4 regions of the Paenibacillus sp. J22P143 genome follow, and region 1 is predicted to be linked to each of the others. Evidence: riboswitches for the same ligand, from Rfam matches in the RefSeq annotation. Region 1 holds a riboswitch; each other region holds the start of a gene.
What was found. Region 1 has a riboswitch for cyclic di-GMP ahead of AC58PQ_RS24325 (transglutaminase-like domain-containing protein). Riboswitches for the same ligand answer to the same signal wherever they lie in the genome.
Positions count from the first base shown of each region.

Region 2: linked by a shared signal. The riboswitch ahead of AC58PQ_RS22665 (diguanylate cyclase domain-containing protein) and the one ahead of AC58PQ_RS24325 (transglutaminase-like domain-containing protein) in region 1 are both predicted to bind cyclic di-GMP.
Region 3: linked by a shared signal. The riboswitch ahead of AC58PQ_RS06795 (hypothetical protein) and the one ahead of AC58PQ_RS24325 (transglutaminase-like domain-containing protein) in region 1 are both predicted to bind cyclic di-GMP.
Region 4: linked by a shared signal. The riboswitch ahead of AC58PQ_RS16545 (PilZ domain-containing protein) and the one ahead of AC58PQ_RS24325 (transglutaminase-like domain-containing protein) in region 1 are both predicted to bind cyclic di-GMP.

Region 1 covers NZ_JCAUAQ010000026.1:1,319-7,096, reverse strand. The annotation lists gene AC58PQ_RS24330 (collagen binding domain-containing protein) at 1-2,419, opposite strand, end outside; gene AC58PQ_RS24325 (transglutaminase-like domain-containing protein) at 2,721-3,527, opposite strand; cyclic di-GMP riboswitch class I at 3,540-3,630, opposite strand; gene AC58PQ_RS24320 (class D sortase) at 3,704-4,381, opposite strand; gene AC58PQ_RS24315 (peptide MFS transporter) at 5,229-5,778, shown strand, end outside.
Region 2 covers NZ_JCAUAQ010000021.1:68,260-74,037, forward strand. The annotation lists gene AC58PQ_RS22655 (ArsB/NhaD family transporter) at 85-1,425, shown strand; gene AC58PQ_RS22660 (YwrJ family protein) at 1,461-2,129, shown strand; cyclic di-GMP riboswitch class I at 2,611-2,702, shown strand; gene AC58PQ_RS22665 (diguanylate cyclase domain-containing protein) at 2,774-3,811, shown strand; gene AC58PQ_RS22670 (FadR/GntR family transcriptional regulator) at 4,045-4,752, opposite strand; gene AC58PQ_RS22675 (LutC/YkgG family protein) at 4,766-5,506, opposite strand; gene AC58PQ_RS22680 (LutB/LldF family L-lactate oxidation iron-sulfur protein) at 5,499-5,778, opposite strand, start outside.
Region 3 covers NZ_JCAUAQ010000002.1:700,973-706,750, reverse strand. The annotation lists gene AC58PQ_RS06815 (GerAB/ArcD/ProY family transporter) at 1-138, shown strand, start outside; gene AC58PQ_RS06810 (Ger(x)C family spore germination protein) at 135-1,238, shown strand; gene AC58PQ_RS06805 (hypothetical protein) at 1,363-1,494, opposite strand; gene gloA2 (SMU1112c/YaeR family gloxylase I-like metalloprotein) at 1,484-1,849, opposite strand; gene AC58PQ_RS06795 (hypothetical protein) at 1,889-2,194, opposite strand; cyclic di-GMP riboswitch class I at 2,313-2,406, opposite strand; gene AC58PQ_RS06790 (MDR family MFS transporter) at 2,526-3,749, opposite strand; gene AC58PQ_RS06785 (TIGR01777 family oxidoreductase) at 3,942-4,832, shown strand; gene AC58PQ_RS06780 (glutathione peroxidase) at 4,903-5,397, shown strand; gene AC58PQ_RS06775 (YuzB family protein) at 5,454-5,675, opposite strand; gene AC58PQ_RS06770 (iron-sulfur cluster assembly accessory protein) at 5,675-5,778, opposite strand, start outside.
Region 4 covers NZ_JCAUAQ010000011.1:13,920-19,697, forward strand. The annotation lists gene AC58PQ_RS16520 (ABC transporter substrate-binding protein) at 1-962, shown strand, start outside; gene AC58PQ_RS16525 (hypothetical protein) at 952-1,107, opposite strand; tRNA gene AC58PQ_RS16530 (tRNA-Arg) at 1,188-1,261, opposite strand; gene AC58PQ_RS16535 (DUF1648 domain-containing protein) at 1,422-1,919, shown strand; gene tadA (tRNA adenosine(34) deaminase TadA) at 1,928-2,365, opposite strand; cyclic di-GMP riboswitch class I at 2,641-2,727, shown strand; gene AC58PQ_RS16545 (PilZ domain-containing protein) at 2,841-3,575, shown strand; gene ychF (redox-regulated ATPase YchF) at 3,654-4,754, shown strand; gene prfA (peptide chain release factor 1) at 4,788-5,778, shown strand, end outside.

The DNA of each region.
Region 1 (5,778 bases):
AGGTGTAGTCCGTGCCCTTGGTCAGTTCCGCTCCCTTGGACACGTCACCGTTAACAGCTAAACTTGTTGCAAATAGATGGAACGAATCTGGCAATAAGAGCTGGTTGCCTGTTGGAGTATCAATGATTTTCGCATCTGCTACTGTAGACTGTCCGCGATTCATATTAATCGTCCAGTTAATTTTGTCGCCGTTTTGTATGCCGTCCTTGTTAACATACTCCCCCCCGTGGGGGATGATAACAGAAGCCTTCAGGTCCTTGGATACTGGATTATTAGTCCCGTCAAACAATTTAGCCGTATTGCTGACTTGATTATCGATTATTTCACCGGCAAGACTTGTATTAAAGACGATATAATATGGCGTAGTAATGGGCTGTAAGAATGTCACAACTAGCTTATTGTCATTGCCAACTAAATAGTTATAGGTGTTAGTTACGATCGTTCCTAGCGAAGGATTACCATTGACTGGGATGTTCATGTTGTACACATTAAGAGTTCCCTCAACTAGTTTTTGACCCGACTCTAGAATATCCTGAACTTCAGCTGTGGTAAGAGCTTTACCGTTATAGTTTACCCCAACGGTCCATGAAATTCGTTTCGTAACTGCATTGTACGATCCAAACTTGAATCCATTGTTCTTCACTTCATTCCTTGGGACAAACGTTGCAGAAACTGTTTTCGTCTGCGAGTTGGCAGAGCCGTCAATCCAGTCGATTGTGGCATCATTTTTGAAATCTGATGTGTTGCCATTGATCCAATCATTATTGAATTCCGTATTGTAGCTGATTGTGACCGGTCCAGAAAGAGAACTATTGAATGTTATTTTAATGCCTTGATCAATTGGAGTAGCATTGTCCACTGAGTAATCAGCGGGATTATTCAATATTGTGCTACCTTTTTTAATAATCAATGAGCCTGGTATGAATTTGAGCCCTAGATTAGGAAAAGCGTCTGTAAGTTCAACGCTGTTCATCAGCTGGCTATCATCGTCAACAGCAATGTTCCATGCTACCGTTTTAGCCTGGTAGTCTACTACTCCAACACTCTTGACAATAACCACTTGATTAATGGCACGAACGGCCGTTTCGCTAACTCCACCTTCGATAGTAACCTTATTCGTTATTGTTGCACCTTCGACAACACGTTCGATTGTCTTAGTTTGATACGCGATTTTGTATGCCGATGTAATCTGATTATTGAATTGCAGTTTGAATCCAGTTTTGCCAGTCGCGGACGCGGGAGACACTGTATATTGAGTACTAGGTAATTCACTGCTCAATGACTCAGCACCGGATGCGTTCAGTGTAACCAAGTAAACATGAACTGAGTCAGCAACCAACTCCTGGGAATCATCGAACAAGTCTGTCAAAACGGCAACCGCTTGGGCAATCGTCTTTTCATTGTAATTGTATTTGATTGCCCAATTTATGGTCTGTGTACTTGAATCATAGCTCGTCGACTCTTTTTCTAAAGCGCTCCCATGCTGCACTGCAACAGTTGCAGTTGCGCTGATAGGCGTTTTGTTTGCACCTTCAAACGTTGCGGTGTTGACAAATGATGCAAAGTCAGTAGCCGGTGTCGTATATTGAATACGATATGCTGTTCGAATAGGGCTCTCTGTAAAATTGACCGTCAAAGTTTTTCCCGTCATAGCCACTGTGTACTTGCTTGAATCTAACTCAGCTCCCTGCGTCACTGTACCATTCAGCTTAACGTCCAGATCATAGACAGCAACGGTAACTGGAACGGACAGACCAGTAGGAATCGGGTCGTTTACGACCGCGTTCTCTACGGAATTCAACGCCTTATTCACATCCACGGTCCAATCAATATTTTTGGCATTGAAACCTTGCGGAACTCCACTTTTCTCAATTGTTGAGGTGACGTTCGGCTTAAAGTTAATTGAAAAAACTTGCTCTCCGCTGCGAATCGGAATTTTAATAATTTGAGTCGTACTTCCTGTAATGATCTGCGTATCGAATTTCGTTGTGAAAGTCATGATGCCATGTACATAATCATGAGTCTGAATGGAATCATTAAAGGTCATGAGAACTTGATGATTATCCGAGTTTACGCTGAACGTTCCTACACTCTCAGAATCGATCGTAAGAGGTCCGCTGATATCATTAAAAAGTTGAAATTGCTGCGGCAGTGTGAACGTATATGTGTCCCCGTTACCGTAACCATGGTCATTCGGTAGTGACCAGGTATAGTTCACCTGCACCTTGGAACCTTGTTCGTAAACGTTATCGGTCACATTATGTCCCTCATCGTCGTATACAGCCATTGTCACGCTATCAATGATATTGCCTGAAATCGCGGTGGCTGCATTAGCTGGAATCATAAAGCCGATTCCATATATCCCCTGCATGAAAATCATAAGTGAGATCATCAGAGCACTTGTCTTTTTCAACAACATTGTCTTTCAACACTCCATTCTCATCCGACTCTATAAAGAAGTTACAACTTTTATTCTGGAAGCGTCAAGGAGTTTGGATCAGGTAGGTTTTCCCATCGGGACGATGGATAAAGAAAGCAGTCATTTAGAACGTCTCGCCAGCCATTAGCACTCTCGTGACCACCAATGTATAATCCAAGAATCTCACGGTAACCTGAACATAATTTGAACAAGAGCTATAAATAAATAATTAAATAAGGACCTGCATTTGGATTCAAATTCAGGCCCTTATTTATTAAACTTCGAAATAGAACGTATCATTTCAATAAATTTTAGTAATTATATAGTCCGCCGCATCCTTAAGCATTGGTGTAGCTTGTCCGCCTTGAACACGAGCGGAATCGTACGTCGTATCGATAGTTACCCATTCATTGCTATCCTTTAAGAAAACTTGATTCCACGCGTGATAGGTATCAGGAGCACTTACTTCGTATCCCATAACTAAACGTGTAGGAATTCCTTCACTTCTAACCATAGCTGCGAAGACAGCTGCATAATCATAACAGATTCCCTTCGAGGCATTGTAAACTTCATCCAGATCAGGAATGTAGCTAGCTTCTACAGATTTTGCTTTATCAAAATCATATTCGAAATTTTCGGTTATGTACGAATAAATTGTTGCAATTTTATCCAAATCCGACTGGGCATCCACAGTTAATTTTTTCGCCTCAATGACGACTTGCGTATCCGTGTTCCAGTTAAAAAGCAGAATTGACTGCAAAAATACTGCATTTTCGTCTTCCATCTTCACATTTATGCTTTCTTGCGCGACTACTTTATATTTGTTGTTGCTTACTAATTCTGCGATCAGGACATTGTAAGTGCCGTCTCCCAATTGCAGGGGGTATTGAGCCCCTTTTACTAGATTATAGTCGTACATGACGTTCCCCTTTTTAATACGGACAATGGCTTTCGTGTATTTATCATTGGAGTAGTTGAGTGTAATAATTCCCTTTTCCAAATAAGTCTTGTCTGTGATGGATGGAGCGGACGCTGCATAAGTTCCTTTCGGTGTAAGAATCAGGAGAAGTGCAGCAAGCATCGTCATTAACAAGGTTTTTTTGAACACAAAAACTCCCCTTTCGGTAACTGGCTGCCAACTTTGCATAAATGCAAAGGAAGGCCCTTTAGTTTTGCGTCTCTAGCTTTCGCTAGATTTGCCTTTATCGGTGAAGAGCACCGAAGTCATATTTTCTAAATATTGCTATGGTATCATATGCTAGTTGGCTTAATTAGTTAAATTATTCATACCGCTGGCTCTACTAATATCCCCTTAACGACGATCCGATGTGTCGGATTTTCCATAGGGTGGCAGGTAATCAGCGTAATCTCACGATCCTTCCCGTTTCCTTTAAGAACCCAAACATCTTCTGGAAGCACGTATTGCTTGACTTGCACTTTGTACAAATACTTTTTGCTCACCGTATCCACTTCGATCAAATCACCGACAGTTACTTCATCCAATCTATTAAAATTCTTTCCATAGGTAAGGTTCCTATGGCCGGCAATAGCATAATTTCCTATAGCGCCTACATTGCCTGTATTGGCGATGCTGGCTACGGAAAGCTTCATATTGTTCACTGTTGCATCCGTTAGAATCGGAACCTTCAGATTGATCTTGTCTATGACTAAAACACCCTCAATATTTTTCTGCATTATAGAGGCCGGGGTAGATGTCTGCTCTGAGATGAGAGGTTTGGGCTGGCTATTCAAAGACATCACATCTGCCGAAATTGGAGAAGGAATAAAGTCCACCGCCGCATCAGTCACAGGTGCAACCTGATCGATATGCTTTATATTTTCCTGCCATTGCTTCAATATTTTCTGTTGCTGATAGCTCTCATAACGATCATTAACCGTCGGGTAGAGCAACATAATAAATCCTAGGAAGATGCACACAAGTGAAAGATTTCTTTTTATCATCAGGGTTCCACTCCTTAATATTTGCATAATCCATTATGAAGAGAAGCAAGCCTCTGATTATCAATAATTGTAGCTCTCAAAACTTCACCATCCTGTTGATTCAGGTCATCGAAGTTTTATCGTAAGATTTAACAGACGGTGTAGTTTAGAAAATGCTCTTAATATTTTTAATTTCATTCCATTGACCATAATTCTATATGCTTCGAAGGGTAATAAGCAATACAAATATATTCAAGCGAATCCGTTCTTGGTCCTACTCCACCCCTTAGATAGATGTGACGAATGTAAGGGCACTTGACCCGCCCCGACATGGGAGAGAAAATCGCTAAGGGCACCGTGGAGAATACGTGCAGCATTTGGAATGAATTGGGTGAATCAACTCCACATCTGTTCCCGCATGCCTTTTTAACGACACGTCCTAATATATCTCGCTCTCTTTCATTCATCAACAATATATAAAGAATGAAATCCTGCGAATAGACGAGCTTGCGTGAGGAAATCAAATCATACCGAGGGAATTCAACTGACTACTCCTCGTGAGACTCTTTCTTTTTCCAAGAATCATTGCCAATAGTAGAAGTATATTAAATATTAAAAATGAGTTGATCCCATAATACAAATAAGTTAATTTCATTCTCTCAAGCCATTCGCTCACCAAATAACCAGAAACTGCATATTTCTTTACATTTGCTTCTAATTCAGTATATGAATCAAACTTTGTAGTATTTATTAGTGGGAATTCTATTCCATTAGTTAAATCGACTTGTGTTGAACACATAAATCATACTCAACATGGGAATTAATAACTTATTGGCAATAAATAGAAAAAATAAATGAGGTTGATTTTATGTCGGATGCAAATAAACAAAAAATTGTCGAGAGTGTCCCCCAACAGGGCTTTCTCGGACACCCAAAGGGATTATTTACACTTTTCTTTACCGAGTTTTGGGAGCGCTTCTCTTATTATGGTATGCGGGCTATCCTTGTTTTCTATATGTACTATGAGGTGTCAAGAGGTGGGTTAGGACTGGACAAAACCCATTCTCTAGCCATTATGTCCATCTACGGTTCGCTAGTTTATATGTCCGGCATCATCGGCGGCTGGCTGGCCGACAGAATATTCGGCACTTCAAAAGCCTTATTTTACGGCGGGATCTTGATTATGTTTGGCCATATTGTTCTTGCAGTGCCTGGAAGCGTCTCGTTGTTCTTTGTTTCCATGGTGCTCATCGTGCTGGGTACAGGCTTGTTAAAACCAAATGTTTCCAGTGTTGTAGGTGAAATTTACGGTGAAAAAGATAACCGCCGCGATGCCGGATTCAGCATTTTCTATATGGGGATTAACCTTGGAGCATTTCTTTCTCCTTTGGTTGTCGGAACTGTAGGCACACAATATA
Region 2 (5,778 bases), on a different contig from region 1:
AGTGGTTCGTACAGTGAACTAGAGAGATAGCAGACATGATAATTAAGATCTTAGTTTACTTTATCGAAAAGAGGTTGAATTAAGATGCTGCAAGAATTTATGATTCCTATCACCATTTTGTCGTTTCTATGCACCATTACTTTCATTATCTTTCGACCTAATGTAAATGAAGCTATTCCAGCAACGGTGGGTGCCGTACTTGTCCTTCTTAGCGGCAGTGTTACAATATCTGATTTAGGTAAAATAACCGAAACCATTGGTGGAGCAGCCGTAACCATTATGGCAACGATTGTTATGGCAATTGTTTTAGAAAGTTTTGGTTTTTTTAATTGGGCTGCTGAGAAACTTCTAGAACGAGCAAGAGGATCAGGCATACGCCTTTTCTGGTACACAAACTTATTTTGTTTTCTGATGACCCTTTTTGTAAACAACGACGGCAGTATATTAATTACAACGCCGATCTTACTTATGCTGCTTCATCAACTAGGCCTTAAAAACCACCAAAAAATTCCTTACCTACTCTCCGGCGCATTAATTGCAACTGCTTCTAGCGCACCTATTGGCGTTAGCAATATTGTAAATTTAATTGCCTTGAAAATTGTTCATATGGACCTCTATATGCACACAGCGATGATGTTTGTCCCTGCTTCACTTGGTCTGATCCTCCTTACATTCCTTCTATATATCAGTTTTTATCGCGTAATACCACGAAAACTACCAGGAATTAAATTGATACCCTTAAATCAAACGCATCCGCTGAAAGAAATTGCATCACCGATTCCGAGAGAGAATCAAAATAAGTTCATGCGGAATATCTTGATTTTTGTATTCAGCGTACGTATAAGCCTATTTGTTGCCTCTTTCATTCATTTTCCAGTTCCATTAATGGCTGTTATTGGTTCTGCACTCCTGCTGGGATGGCGTTGGTATTATTTGAAAATTGCACCTACAGACATGATTAGAAAGACGCCTTGGTATATACTCGTGTTCGCCTTCAGTATGTATGTGATTATATATGGTTTGAATAATATCGGATTAACTCAGATGCTCATCCATCTTATGCAACCTCTCGTTTCTGGTAGTTTAGTGCATGCAAGTGTAATGATGGGAATTCTGCTTACTATTTTATCGAATTTATTCAACAATCATCCTGCATTGATGGTAGGAACATTAACCTTGACGAACATGGGTCTTGATCCCCTTACCTTAAAAATTTCTTATCTGGCTAGTGTAATTGGCAGTGATATCGGTTCCCTCATCTTACCAATAGGAACACTTGCAACCATCATGTGGATGCACATTATCAAAAAAGGAAAAGTGAAACTTAGCTGGGGCCAATACTTGAAGGTAACTGTTACCGTCATCCCAATCACTGTTATTTTCACTTTAGTGATTCTAGCATTTTGGGTATCTTGGATTTTTTAATTCGACTGAAATGATTAAAACTGGAGGTTATTCGTATGCGTGTGCAACAACATTTTGTTGGTCAACAAGTGATCGTTGAAATTTCAGGAAATAATTTTTGTAAAGGTAAAGTAATTGATTTAGGGTTGGATATCATGGTCATGGTCAATAATCAACAGTTCTATTATATCCCCTTAGTCAACGTACAGAATGTAAGACTGAATCCAGAGTCTAGTACGGAACCCGAGCAATTATCTGATGAAACGCCAATCGATTATCAGGAGGACAGCCTCTCATTTCGAAAGATATTAAATAATGCAAAAGGGCGATTTGTAGAGATTTATGTAACTGGCAATAAAACAATCCATGGTTATTTAACCAGTATTATGAATGATTATTTCGTCTTCTACTCGCCGGTCTATAAAACTATGTTTGTCTCTATGAATCACCTAAAATGGTTAATTCCTTATCACGCTCATCTCACACCTTATTCGCTTAATAGTCAATCACTTCCATTGAGTCCTTTCAACATTACCTTATCCAGAACTTTTGAAGGGCAATGTAAAAAATTGGAGGGAAACCTAGTTGTTTTTGATCTTGGAGATAACACGAAGAAAATAGGCTTACTTTACAAAGCGGATAGTGGTTCAATAGAGCTGATAAACGCAAGTGGAGATAAAGTAATTTGGAATTTACAGCATTTAAAAACGGTATATACGCCATGATTGATGAAGGATATTTTTTCAAAATAAAAAAACGACCTTCTAGGGGAAGGTCGTTCGAAAAAAGGTTGAAATATGCAACTATGCACACCTCATTTTATGAGACAATGGACTAATATGTTTGGGTGTTTAGCTAGACGAAAAAATTAGTCCTCTGGCAGCATGCTTCCATCCTAATGTAAAGCTAATTCTAGAGAGATTGGACACGCTTTCACATGATCATTTTTGTGCTTTCGATTGATAAATTTTGTGTTAACGGCCGATAACAGCAACTTAGCCACTACTGGGAATGACAACGTGATTTCATCGTTTAAAATCCAATGACAAAAACCGGCTTAGCCACTTTTTCACAGTGCCTAAGCCGGTTTTATTCAACTTCAAGCAAGAATATGCCCCAATTACAAAACTTTTTTTACGTTCGACATGAGACAACGTTTATTGCTATATACAGGTGAATTTCACCTACACTATAATAATGAAACAGCATTGAAAAGGGCAAATCATTGGAAACAATGAGACGCAAAGCCATGGCCTAACGCATTCCGAATGGGATGCTATGGTTGACAGGTTGCCGGATATGAAGGGGATGATCCTTTATTCGGGATGATCCTTTTTTTATTTCGTGAAAATCGTAGGAGGGCTCTCATTTGCCAATTGTAAGTATCTCCGTTCTTATAACCGTTTGCGGTGCACTGATCGGTCTTCTAGTAGGTCTTCTCGTCGCATTCAGAACGAGAGCCATCCGTTCGAGGTTCCTTATTGGGGCTTCCATTTATGAATCAGCCATCGATTGTATTCTCATGTTTACATCTGAGGGCAAGATTATTGAATGTAATCCTGCAGCAGAAGCCATATTCGGATACAAGCGTGAAGAGGCGCTTAAACGTACTTTATTCCATTTCCTATTTTCTATCGATCAGGATGGACAAGCTGCTGCTAGTTTATATCAACTGCTGCATCAGAAGTCGGATTCCATCGTGGGCAAACGCATCGAAATTACGGCTTACCGAGCGGACCACAGCACATTTCCGGCCGAAATTATCATAACGGATATGGTTTATGGGAGAAATAAGATGTATACAGCCTGCCTGCGGGACTTAACCGAAATCAGGAAATCCGAAGAACTGATGCATCAATTAGCGTACTTTGATCATTTAACGGGATTGCCTAATCGCAATCAATTTAATGAGCTTTTTGAGCGTGCTCTATCTCGTGCTCAACAAAACAATGAGACCTTAGGCGTTATGTTTTTGGATATTTATCGGTTCAAATGGATTAATGACTCTTTCGGTCATTTGATTGGGGATCACACGCTTCAAAGATTCGCTGCTTTACTTGCTAGTTGTTTACCCATACATGGATCCGTCTCCCGGTTGAGTGGGGATGAATTTGTCATCCTACTTCCCCAAGGTGATCAACAAAAAATTACGGAACAAGCCCAGAACATCATCGCCTTGCTGGAGATTCCTTTTCATATGGAAATTGGCGACATCTATGTGTCTACGAATATTGGTATTTCCATATATCCTTACGATGGAGATACACAGGAGCTTTTGCTTAATCATGCAGACCAAGCCATGTATGCAGCGAAAGAGCAGGGTCGAAACAATTACCAATTTTTCCAACCAGGTATGCAAATGAAATGTTCCCAGAGAATTGTCTTTGAACACTCTTTGCAAGGTTAGCTGCACCCTGCCTTCGGAAGAGTCCACCACGTTCCCCTTCACCGCTTCTCTCGGGTTAGTCCATTTTTTCGGCTAATTCCGCCCGCAAGACCACTTCCCTATGCTGCCTCTATGGACGAACGCGTCCACGGAGGAATATAGCCGACTTATTGAGCCGAACAAATAAATCTTTATATTTCAAAGAAAAAACCTTCCCCTCAGCTTATCGCATAGTGGGAAGGCCCTCTGGTTATTCAAATATATTTGATCAAAATACTCTCCACATGCTCCAGATGCTCGCGCATCGCCTCAGAAGCCAGCACGGGATCTCCGTTTAGAATCGCTTCATAAATCACTTTATGTTCCTTCAAAAGCTGGACAGCCACTTCCTGATTCGCATACAGCTCCGCACGGCGGATGTCGCGAATCATCATTTCCATCGCATTGCGGATCGAGTCACACGTCTGCACCATAATGGCGTTGTGTGTCGCTAGAACGAGCAGCTCATGGAAAGCAAGATCGGTTCGTTCACCCTCAGCGTCATTGCCTACGGAGCTCTCCATGTCTTGCATGATGCGCTGCAGCTGCGCTAAGTCCTCAGCTGTTCTTTTCCGCGCAGCAATCGATGCAATTGAAATCTCTAGCGATTGTCTCACTTCCATGAGCTCCAGGAGCGTCGTTCGATTCATGCGAAGCGACGTCCATTCTGGCAGGGAAACCTCGGCAGGTGCTTGCCGTATGACACGACACGCACCGCCCTGCCGAATCTCAATGAGACCCATCGCTTTCAAGGCGCTTAGCGCTTCCCTCATCGTGGAACGCCCGACGCCGAAGCGCTCGGACAGCTCCTTCGTAGAAGGAAGCTTATCCCCCATCTTCAACTGTCCCTGCAGAATCATCTCTTTGATCTGCTGGGCGATCTCATCATAGTGATTCTGTTTCTGCAGCTTCATAACTTCCATATGAGTACCTCTTCTATCCGATAAGTAGCACGTGCACAATCCCTGGGCCATGAACACCGATCGTCAAATCGTTCTCAATGTCCGCCGAACGGCTCGGACCCGAGATGAAATGGATACCGGCCGGCAGGTCTTTCCTTGCTATCTGATCGAGTGGGGCGAGTATTTCGCCTAGTCTCGTTCGCAATCGTTCAATCGGCAGCAGGACGATCAAAGCCGTGGGAAGCAGGCTCACCGATCTGCCCTTTTCTTTCGATGATAGCACAGTTAGTGATCCCGTGTAAGCCGCCGCATGATCTGCTAGGACAATACCCAGATCAGCATTCGCTGCGCTGGCTTTCCAGTTGGTATCCTCATCAGTATTCCATATCGCGAGGTCGACTTCTGGGAGAGCATCGGCTAGCTCCAGCGCATGCAGCTCCGCTTGATCCTGGTGGATAACACGCTTCACGCTTAACGTGCCCACGAGTTCTTGGATGGTTGCTTTCGCCGCCTCCATCGAAGGTACTCTGACAACGTACCCGCCTGCGGCATGGAAGTTCGTCGTGAAGTTCTCGATGCGCTCCTCGGGGGACCAGTTAAAAGCTTTCCAGCTATCCGATGCCCCTTGGAAAGGATGCGCAGGCTTCTCGGTTACCCGTGCACGCCCCAGCTTCTGGGCGATGCCTTGAATGAAACGTTCTTGCTCAGCTATGGCCTTCTGATCCAGCTCAGCTAACTTTTCCTGCCATTCTGGCGTAATGTCTCGTTTAGCCATGATGATGTCCTCCCTTTTTGCCCCGTGCTGCCAATGCGTCCGCCATCCTTGCTTGGATAGCCGGATCGGCCTCTGTTAGTCCATGACGAATCTCTTGCTCGAGTGTTTTCCAGCCATCACGGAAGGATGCTTTCGGCAGGCTTGGCGTTACCCGATAGGAGTTCCACCCTTTAAGCGGCCCTACTTTCAGTCGGATGCCACCGTCGCGAACGACCAGCTTTTGACCGATTCTGCCCAACTTGAGCACGACGCCCAAACGCTTCGAGTTCCCC
Region 3 (5,778 bases), on a different contig from region 1:
TTCTTTGTAGAGGAGCGTTTATCCATTTTGCGGTATGGCTCGATTCAGGACGTCATTTCTATCATATTGATCGTCGTTCTACCAGTCGTTCTGCTCTTGATTTCTGGACTACGAGGCACTGGGAGGAGCGAGATATGAAGAGAGTAATTACAGCACTAATCATTTGCCTGCTGCTAACAGGATGCTGGGATCAGCTTCAACTAAAGGAGATGCTATTTGCCGACATTATCGGGCTCGATTACGATGGTGACGGCAAACAGCTCAAGGTAAGCTTTGTTATTTCCTCGCTTAAGAATGTTTCTCAAGGCGGAGGCACCTCGAATAATTTATACCTTGCGTCAAAAGGCGAAAACCTCTATGACGCCGTAAATAATACAAACAAGGAAATGCCTGGAGCTCTTCATGTATTGGAGACCAGGTTGTTTCTAATCAGCACCCGATTTGCCAAAGATCAGCCGCTGAACTATCTGAATATTACTGGTCAATTTAGAGCCAATCCGTTATATGGCTATCTAGCGATGTATGACGGCGATCTTTCCAAGCTGCTGGCTACGAAAAAACTTAAAGAAGATCTGACTCCAGCGGATTTTTTAGTTGGCTTATTGGATGGTGAGATAAAAAGAGGAAAAATCCCTTCAAACCAATTACTCGAATATATACTCGGGGGAGAACGATTCATGAACGACTTCGCACTTAACCGATTCGAACCTTATGGGAACGGTGCTCGTCTTGCAGGTACCGGTTTGTTTAAAGACGGGACGTATACAGGCGTCAACCTGAATCCTGAAGATACCCAGCTGACCGTTCTAATGTATGGCGTTCTAGGCAATTCCGAGTCGCTCTCTGGTAAAATTGGTGAAAAAAATTATATGACTGTGATCAAGCATGCCAAACGAGATTTCCAGATTATCTCTAATCACGACGGTCTTAGCCAAATTAACATCTCGTTACAACTAGATCTTAAATTGATCGAGGCTGGGCTTGAATTAAAAAAACACACGAAACCTATGCTTATAGAGTTGGAGAAGGAAATTACAGTTGATCTAACTGCGAGGATATCTAACGTGATTGCAACCTTGCAAAAGAGCAATTGCGATATCTTGCAGCTTGGGCATGAGTTTGCTGCCTATCATCCGAAGCAGTTTAAAGGCAAGGACTGGTGGCGCGAGCAGTATCCGAAGATCACGATTAAGCCAGACGTTAAAATTCGAATTCTTAACTCCGGCGTATTGGACTAACACTGAAGTACCACTACGTACCGTATTTAGCTACGTATAGCTCACCTAAACAAACAAAATCCCTCACAAATGCCACTCATCTCTTTGCTATTCAGCAGCAGACAGACCGAGCACTTTGAGGGATTTATTGTTTCCAAATGACATCAATCAGCAGCGCCCACAAGGGGATAGACAGTAGAACGCTCCAGAGGCACCCTTTGGGCATCGCTAACTTGGGTTCCTCTTCGGTCTTCTGGTTACGTCCATTATTCCACATATTCCACCAACTCCAACGGCAACCCATCAGGATCAGCAAAAAACGTGTAGCGATTCCCTGTGATTGGATCCACTCGCACAGGTTCAACCGCGATTCCCTTACTTTCCAGCTCTTGAACACTTTGATCCATATCAGCAACAACGAAGGCCAAATGTCGTAAGCCCCGCGCCTCTGGTTGATTCACACGTAAAGGTGGATTCGGAAACGAGAACAATTCTATTTCTTGCTCCGTATGCCCAATACGCAAATCCAATTTATACGAGTCTCTTTCGGCGCGATAGGTTTCATGAATGACCGTGAGTCCAAGTAAATGAACATAAAAATGCTTCGAGCGCTCATAACGACCTAGTGACAATTAGAAAATCTCGAACAACAACAAAAAAGAACGATTCACCTAGATAGGCTGAACCGCTCTTAATTTGGATGATAAACATTGAAATAGTCTTGTTAAAAAGCCTTCGATCTGAGCCATCGGTGGCATTTTCACAGAAAGCTTTACTTCACCTTTCCAGTAGAAAATGAGAATGCTATTATTTCTTCCGTGGAACATTTCGACATCCCAACAGGCTTCCTTTAATGCATATTCTTCTCGGTTTATCATGAGCTTAGGTCCATCCGTGGATGGCACCAAACGTGCAACATGGTTACCGCATAACGAGGTTGCTTTCTGTTCCTCTTGCAATTGATTGTTCGATTTCATGCCGCTAGGGTCTCCTTTGTGCAAATTGTTGAGATTTGTTTTTTTGTTTCGCTATGACAGAGAAAAAAACCCACCGTAGTGAACCGACTAGAGGGGTTCTGATGTGAATTCCCAATCGTTCGGCGGCTGGCTGGCTGCTTGTCCTTTGCAGGAGAAGTAAGGCCCCTGTAGCTTTGCGTCACTGGCTTTCGCCAGCTTTGCCTTTGTCGAGATGGCGTGCAGAATCTTTTTAGTTGAAGCCGTGAATGAAACGATACATCCTATACTCTCAAGGATAAGGGATGGCGATTTGAATTCGAATAGTTCATAGGAACTAATTTTACGAAATTCATCAAAATGTTTGCATTTTCGACGATATTTTCACCGTTTTTTGACGTATTGTGCCTCTCCAATAGAAAATGGAACCCACCAAGGATAACATAGCAATCACGAGAAACAGCGTACTACCACCATAAGATACCAATAAAAATCCGCCAATCCATGGCCCCATAAAATGTCCGATGTTCGTTAGCGTTTGAGCGCCATAATACGTTCCACGCATTTGTTCCGGGGCAAGCTTATCAATCAACATGTTCGCGGCAGGATAATTCAGAATTTCACCAAAAGTGAAAATTCCCATCGATATAATGAGCCATGTGAGCGAATGCGAAAAGGCAAATCCGATATCGCCTAAAGCGAACATCAAGTTTCCAACAACGATGGCGGTTAAAGGTGAATACTTTTCAGCCCATTTCCCCAGCGGTATCTGCATCGCAATGACGACAATGGCATTGGCGCTCATGAGAATCGCAAACATTTTGACCCCATCAGCAAAATCCCTTTGAAGGTACTGTGATAATGTGACCATAACCTGCGAATATCCGATGGCTCCGATAATTCCGCCGATAATGTACAATCGGAAGGTGACATCCTTACGAATGACGCTTAATGCCGAACTAAAAGTAACGAGTGCTTTCTTCTCACCTTCGATTTTCTTAATGCCGAACTTAATGAGCAGTGCGTAAAGCGTCACACCGTAGATTAAATAGATGATACCTGTGAGCAGGAATGGCAAGGATCCATTCAATGTCGCAAAGAACGCCCCCAGCAAAGGGCCTACAGCCACACCAACGTTAATCGCCATATACCGGAGTGAAAATACCTGTAACCGTTTGGACGGCTCTGTTAAATCGGCCATTAAGGCTTGAGACACAGGCTCATAGAAAGAACGACAAAGTCCATTTAGCATACCCAGCAGCATAAATAAGACCGGTAATTTGACAACTCCGAAGCCAAGGAATACGAATCCCCATCCGAAGAGAGCCGCGAGCATAATCACGCGCCGTCCGAATCGGTCTGACAACGTGCCGCCAACAAACCCGCCGAATGTGCCTGCCAAAGCACCCATGCCAATTACGATACCAATAAGTCCAGGACTCATAGTTGAGTGCTTAGCCAAATAGATCGCGAGAAACGGTAAACTCATAGAAGACGCAGCCCGAGCCATGACTGTTCCTAAGATAAGCGTATGTACGATTGGATGATAGGATTGAAAAAAATGACGGATACGATTCATATACGATGACTCCTCTCGCTGACAACAGAATTGCCCTACGGTTAATTAATAGACGCCGAATTCCAATTATACATGAAATGGGTGGATTGTGTCGTATTTTCGAACTAGGAACTTTACCTTTTCATATACGCCTTCTCTCAGATGGTATTTATTGGGTGGAGGTTTTATAATGGCGATATGGAGGTGCTTGAGATGAAAATAGCGATCACAGGCGGCAGCGGGTTTATTGGAAAACGATTAATTTCGTTCTGGTTGGGACAAGGTCATGAACTCATTAATATATCACGCTCTTCCTCGAAGCAGGTTCATGGTATCCGAACATTAACATGGGACGAGTTGGAGAACAATGCTGAACTCCTTGAAGGACTTGATGCCATTGTGAATTTGGCTGGTGAATCCGTTAGTCAGCGTTGGACAGCCGCGGCCAAGACGCGGATTGTTCAATCCCGCTTGCAGGCAGCGGAGCGTGTAGCCAAGCTTGTTGCGAAGTTAGATCCTAAGCCTAAGGTTGTTGTGAATGCTTCTGGTATGTCTTATTACGGCATCTCCGAGACGGACACCTTTGACGAGAACAGTCCTTATCGAAATACAGACTTCTTAGCTGACGTAGTCAAACAGTGGGAGGCAGCTGCTGATCTTATCCAAGGTACACGGGTCGTGAAGGTTCGAGTTGGACTTGTGTTGGATAATAAAGAAGGTGCATTTCCCAAGATGGCACTCCCCTATAAGCTTGGCGTAGGCGGCACCGTTGGCAGCGGCAGGCAATGGCATTCGTGGATACATATTGATGACATGGTGAGATTGATCGATTTCTGTGTGCAAAATGACGCGATAATCGGTCCCGTGAATGCCACGGCTCCAAATCCCGTTACTAATCAAGATTTGGGACGCGCGATTGCGAAAGCTCTGCGAAGACCAAATCTATTTCCAGTTCCCGCTTTCATGATGAAGCTGATTTTTGGAGAACTTTCTGTTCTGCTTCTGGAAGGTCAGAAGGTGATACCTCGTGTCCTGCAGCAGCATGGATTTGTGTGGCGTTTTCCTTTACTAGCAGGCGCTCTTGACAATCTGTTGAAAAAATAGCTTTTCATCCTCATTAAAATTGTGTACAATTAAATTGCGCGAAATACTAGTGACGGAAGGTTGTGCCCCTATGAGCGTTCATCAATTTCAAGTAAAGAACATTCGCGGTGAAGAGAAATCACTTGGTGAATACAAAAATCAGGTCCTACTCATTGTAAATACCGCGACACAATGCGGATTAGCTCCACAGTTCAAAGGGCTTCAAGAACTACACGACACCTACAAAGATCAAGGTTTTAGTGTCCTAGGCTTTCCCTGCAATCAATTCAGAGATCAGGAACCTGGCGATAATAAACAGGTTGAACAAGCATGCCAACTTAATTTCGGCGTTAATTTCCCGTTATTCGCCAAGGTCGATGTGAATGGCGCGGATGCCCATCCGTTGTATCGTTATTTGAAGAGTAAGGCATCTGGCCTATTCGGGTCCGGCATCAAATGGAATTTCACCAAATTTCTAGTGGATGGCAACGGGAATGTGATCAAACGTTTCTCTCCAACGACGACACCTCGCAAAATTGAACGACAAATTCAAAAACTGTTGGAAAAATCACCCGTTCATTCTTAAGTTCAGCGTAAATGAAAAAGCATCCTGTCCTACTAATTCGGACGGATGCTTTTTATTCATTTCACATATTTCTTCGCTTTTTCAATAGCTTCGTCTTCCGTTGCGCCCGTAATGTATCGGCCATTAATAAAGATAAATGCGAACCGCGAACATGGACCGCAATACGACTTGCACGCAACTTTGACTTCCGTGTCCGGTGCAATGGCACTTATTTTGGCAAGTGCCGATTTCACCTTCATGTGTTTGCATTTATCACAAATGCGTATATCATTCCGCATTAGTGGTCTCCGTGGTTCCCCTTGCTTGGGTTAGTAATCATGAAGCCTTCTTCTGGTGTGTAGAAGTAGTCAATTCGAATACCGTCTAGAAGCGGCTCCGTTT
Region 4 (5,778 bases), on a different contig from region 1:
TCGCTGTCATCGAAGGTTACCTAGAGAAATTGAAACAGAACAATCAATTACGCAAAGGGTTTAGCCCAGCTGTACTTACGAGTATGCAGCATCACAATATCATTACACCATCTTTCAAATTAGTAGGCGATTTGAAAGATCCGAAGAGCCTAAAGGTAATCAATTTGTATGACACACCTGATGAGCAACGTTATATCAAAACAATGACGGATTGGTTTGCCAAAGGATATATCCGTAAAGATATGTTGAGCTTGCAAAATCAGCGACAAGATGAAGGTAAGCCAGATGGAAACGTCGCTTGGTTCCATACGATGGTTGGCAGTATCGAAGATGTTTCGAAATCAGAGTCAACAAGATATGGTTTCCCAATTCAGGTTATTCCAATGGAAGAGAAGTATACCATCTCCAATTTGTCTGATGGCACAAACCTTGCTATTACAAGAACATCTAAAAACCCTGAGCGTGCTATGCAGCTTATTAATTTGTTAGATACTGCTAAAGGGAAAGATCTATATAACCTTTTGGTATGGGGTATTGAAGGCAAACATTACAAGAAAATTGGCGACAATAAAATCGAAACCATTGGTTACTCAGGTCAAGGAACAGCAGATGCAAAATATGGCGCATTTCCATGGAATCTTGGTAATGTAGCTAACAGTTTCGAAACACAAGCTAATCCAGCTAATTACACGAAAATTTGGCAAGACGCGAATGCCAGTGCTACAGTTTCACCATTACTTGGTTATAAGCCTAATCTTGATCCAATTAAAATAGAACTTGCACAGATTGCTGCGGTTGTTAAAGAATATGCTGGCACTGGAACTGTCATTGAAACAGGAGCAGTTACTGATTCTGAAAAAAAATATGCAGAATTCATTGATAAAATGAAAAAAGCAGGTTCAGACAAAGTAATCGCTGAACTTCAAAAACAAGTTGACGAGTTCTTGAAAACTAAGAAATAATTCGAAAAAGAGTCATGGCTTGTGTCATAACAAGCCATGACTCTTTTTCAATTTCACCATTTAAAAATTCTTGATAGATTTTTGACTGCGAACTGGTATCTCTTGACATAATTCGTTTTTTGCCTAGGAATGATGCTTTGGACATAGAAAAAACCCTCCAAGTTGGTTTGTCGCCAATGGAGGGTCTTAGTGTTTACATGGTTTAGCCTTAAAATATAAGGTATACGCGCCCGATACGATTCGAACGTACGACCTACAGTTTAGGAAACTGTTGCTCTATCCTGCTGAGCTACGGGCGCATAGTATCGTCATTCTAACACGAGATGTTTTGGAGGTGCAACCATTTTAGCCCATGGACATGAAGAAGGTTTCATTTGAGCAAGGAATGTACATAGTGAATAAAGAATAGTATAAACATTTACTACAATTCTTTATAAATCGATAGAAAGAAGGTGCCACGTGAAGAATCGTCCCGTCATTCAACTGCCCAGAACTAAAGCTGAAACAGTTCTTGATGTCATCTCTCTGTTAGTGATCGTAAGTATGATCGCTTATGTAGCTTACGAATGGCATGCCTTGCCAGAGCGAATTCCGATGCATTTTAACGGTAAAGGGGATATCGATGGTTGGGGGAATAAGATGAGTTTGATTGCCTTACCACTCATAGGTGTTATCGTCTATGTTGGCTTGACTCTCCTAAGCAAGATCCCTCATGTGTATAATTATCCGTCCCCAATTACGACCGAGAATGCCCATGGACAATACCAGAATGCTCGTTTATTTATCAACAGTTTAAAAGCGATGATTGTAATTCTGTTTGGCTTCATTGAATGGTCTGTTGTCCAAAGCGCTAAAAAGGGTATCGCTGATCTTAACGTATGGATCCTGGGCTTCCTGCTGCTGATGCTGTTTGGCACAATTATCTTCTTCATCGTACGTTCGATCCAGTTAAAGTAAGGAAGGTTTTACGCCTTCCCGCGCAATTTTCGAAAAAACTGCGTCAACATCGTGGAACACTCCTCTTGTAAAACGCCGCTTACCACATCGACCCGGTGATTGAACCGGTCCTCCTGCAGCAAGTTCATTAACGTCCCCGCACAGCCTGCCTTCGGATCTACCGTTCCGTAAATCACTTGAGGAATACGTGCTTGCACGATCGCACCTGCACACATCGGACAAGGCTCCAGCGTCACATAGAGCTGGCAGTCTAGAAGACGCCAAGCCTGTAAATGCTCACTTGCCTGCTTAATCGCAATCATCTCCGCATGCGCGAGAGGATCTAAGGTTGTTTCACGTAAATTATAACCGCGGCCAATAATTTGACCTTGATGGACGACGATGGCGCCGATCGGTACTTCACGGATTGCTTCGGCCTTCAGTGCCTCGCCGATCGCTTCTTTCATCCAGGGGATATGTTCATCCACAGGGGGACACCTCGCAATAATAGTCTATCCACATGTGTATAAACATCCGAACAAATATTCGTTGTTAACAAGCTGTGGATAACAATGTGGATAACTTGTAAACCTGTGGATATTCATTCCACTACACATTCATACAATAAAAACAGGGCTCATGCAAGGATTTTAGTTGAAAGAAATAACTAGGCTACGTATAATGGTGATAACAGTGGGTCTTTTAGACCATAAATGATGAACGACATAACATTCATAGCAAGGTTCGACAATGGCAAACTTGTTGAAAAGCAAGGACGCAAAGCTGAGGGTCTAAGGTTCTAATGAACTATGGCAGTCTGGTTACCGACAATCGATGCTTTTATTGATTAAGGTGATAGACTGTCCCTTTCTTGTGGGGCAGTCTATTTTGTGCGGAAACATACATGAACATCCATCAATAAAGGGCGAGGTGTAGGTGAGCATGGCGATGAAGCAGGATGCTTTGAAGCGATATGGTTGTAAAGAAGGATACGATGCGGAAGTATTGATCGATTGCCGGGCTGTTGTAGGGAAGGATGATTTCGTATCCACGGGTATTCTGACCTATGCCCAAGGGGACATTATGGAAATTGAACTACCGGAATATGATGTGTTCCAACTGGGTGACAAGGTGAAGATTACGATGTATACCAAATCAGGGCTATTCGTCGTGCATACGACCGTTGTCGCCAGAGAACCAGGTTCGCTCATTGTCATTAATCCACCTGAGAATCGCAGAAGATTCGCGGAGAAGCGGGAATTCCCAAGGGTCAATGTAAGAAGATTTGGTCAGATCCTCGAATTTCAGAATGCGAATCAAAAGGAGCCCCAACAGCTTGAAACCCCGATAGATATTTCAATTAAAAATATTTCGATGAATGGTATCGGTTTTACGATAGACGACAATGGCATGATTGATAAGATTCTACATATAAAATGTACACTTTACGTGCAATTAGAGTTGGGCTTCGATATGCCTTGTCAGTTGGAAATTATAAGGAAAGAAAAGCTAGAGGACACCTATTATTATGGTGCTAGCTTTGAAAGCGTTCCCGCTGAACAAAGCAATGCGCTGCGCGGTTTTATTTTGCGGAATCAGATCAAAACGTACTTCGTGCAAAAGCGGGATGACGAGTTCAAAATAGCAATGGAAAAAAAGTCTGCGGCGAATCGATAGCTTGCAGGCTTTTTTTTGCCCTCCAAGTACTATATAATAAGAAGGATGATTTTCGAAAATTAAGGAGTTGTAACGACAATGGCTTTGAAAGCAGGTATCGTCGGTCTACCGAACGTAGGAAAATCGACATTGTTTAATGCAATTACACAGGCGGGGGCAGAATCTGCGAATTATCCGTTCTGTACGATCGATCCGAATGTTGGGGTAGTTGAAGTACCAGACGAGAGATTGCAGAAGCTGGTGGAAATCGTTGTGCCTAAGAGTATCGTGCCGACGGCCTTCGAATTCGTTGACATTGCGGGTTTAGTTAAGGGTGCGAGCAAAGGCGAGGGCCTTGGAAATAAATTTCTAGCACACATCCGTGAAGTTGATGCGATTGTGCATGTTGTGCGTTGTTTTGAGGATGATAATATTACTCACGTTTCTGGGAAAGTTGATCCGATTGGCGACATCGAGACGATTAATCTTGAATTGATTTTGGCAGACATTGAGTCGGTTGATAAAAAGATCGAGCGTTCACGCAAAAACCTCAAAGGCGGCGACAAGAAGGTGGTTGCTGAGGTTGAGTGTTTGGAACGTATCAAAGAAGCCTTATATAACGATATGCCAGCACGCAGCTTGGATTTGACAGAAGATGAGCGCCTGCTAGTTCGCGATCTTCATTTGCTAACGATGAAGCCAGTGCTCTACGCGGCAAACGTGAGTGAAGATGAAGTTGCAACTGCGGACGACAATGCATACGTTAAAATTGTGAAGGCATTCGCTGAGAAAGAAAACAACGAAGTCGTTTCCATTAGCGCGAAGGTTGAATCCGAAATTGCTGAGCTGGAAGAAGAAGAAAAAGCGATGTTCCTGGAAGAGTTGGGACTTCAAGAGTCCGGCTTGAATAGATTGATCAAAGCAGCATATAGAAAACTAGGCTTGTACACGTATTTCACAGCTGGCGTGCAAGAAGTTAGAGCATGGACGATCCGTAAAGGAACGAAAGCTCCGCAAGCGGCAGGCGTGATTCATACGGATTTCGAACGTGGATTCATTCGTGCGGAAGTTGTGTCGTACAACGATTTGTCAGCTGCAGGATCGATGGCTGGTGCTAAGGAAAAAGGCCAAGTGCGTCTTGAAGGTAAAGAGTACGTGGTGAATGACGGCGACGTTATGCATTTCCGTTTCAATGTTTAATGATTTATAAAATAGAGAAAGGAGTGATCCCCTATGTTGGATCGACTTCAGTCCATTGTGGACCGCTATGACAAACTAAGCGAGTTATTGTGTGACCCGGATGTAACGAGTGATACGAAGAAACTAAGAGAGTATTCCAAAGAGCAATCTGATCTTCAGGAAGCTTATGATGCTTATAATGAATATAAGAGCGTGAGTGAACAGCTAGCTGAAGCGAAAGTGATGCAGAACGAGAAGCTGGATGATGAGATGCGTGAAATGGTCAAAATGGAGATCGATGAGCTTAGCGACCAATCCGCTAAACTCGAAGAACATCTTCGCATTCTGATGATGCCGAAGGATCCGAATGACGATAAGAACGTTATCGTAGAAATCCGCGGTGCGGCAGGCGGCGATGAAGCTGCGCTGTTCGCAGGCGATCTGTACCGGATGTACACGCGTTATGCAGATGGTCAAGGATGGAGAACGGAAATTCTCGATGCGTCCGTCAATGATTTGGGCGGATTCAAAGAGATTATCTTCATGATTACGGGAAAAGGTGCTTATAGCAAGCTCAAGTTTGAGAGCGGTGCGCACCGTGTTCAACGTATTCCAGTAACGGAGTCCGGTGGACGGATCCATACATCCACGTCGACGGTTGTTGTTATGCCGGAAGCAGAAGATGTGGAGGTCGTGATTCATGATGCGGATATTCGCGTAGATACATTCTGTTCCAGTGGAGCGGGCGGTCAGTCTGTTAATACAACGAAATCCGCTGTACGTGTAACGCACGTACCAACGGGTATCGTCGCAACGTGTCAGGATGGTAAATCGCAGAACTCCAACAAAGAGTCAGCGCTTCGCGTACTTCGTACGCGGATTTCAGATAAATTGCGTGAAGAAGAAGAAGCGAAATATGCCGGCGAGCGTAAAAGCAAAGTCGGAACGGGCGACCGTTCAGAGCGTATTCGTACCTACAACTTCCCGCAAAGCCGTATTACCGATCACCGCATCGGCTTGACGTTGCACCGTTTGGAAACGGTTC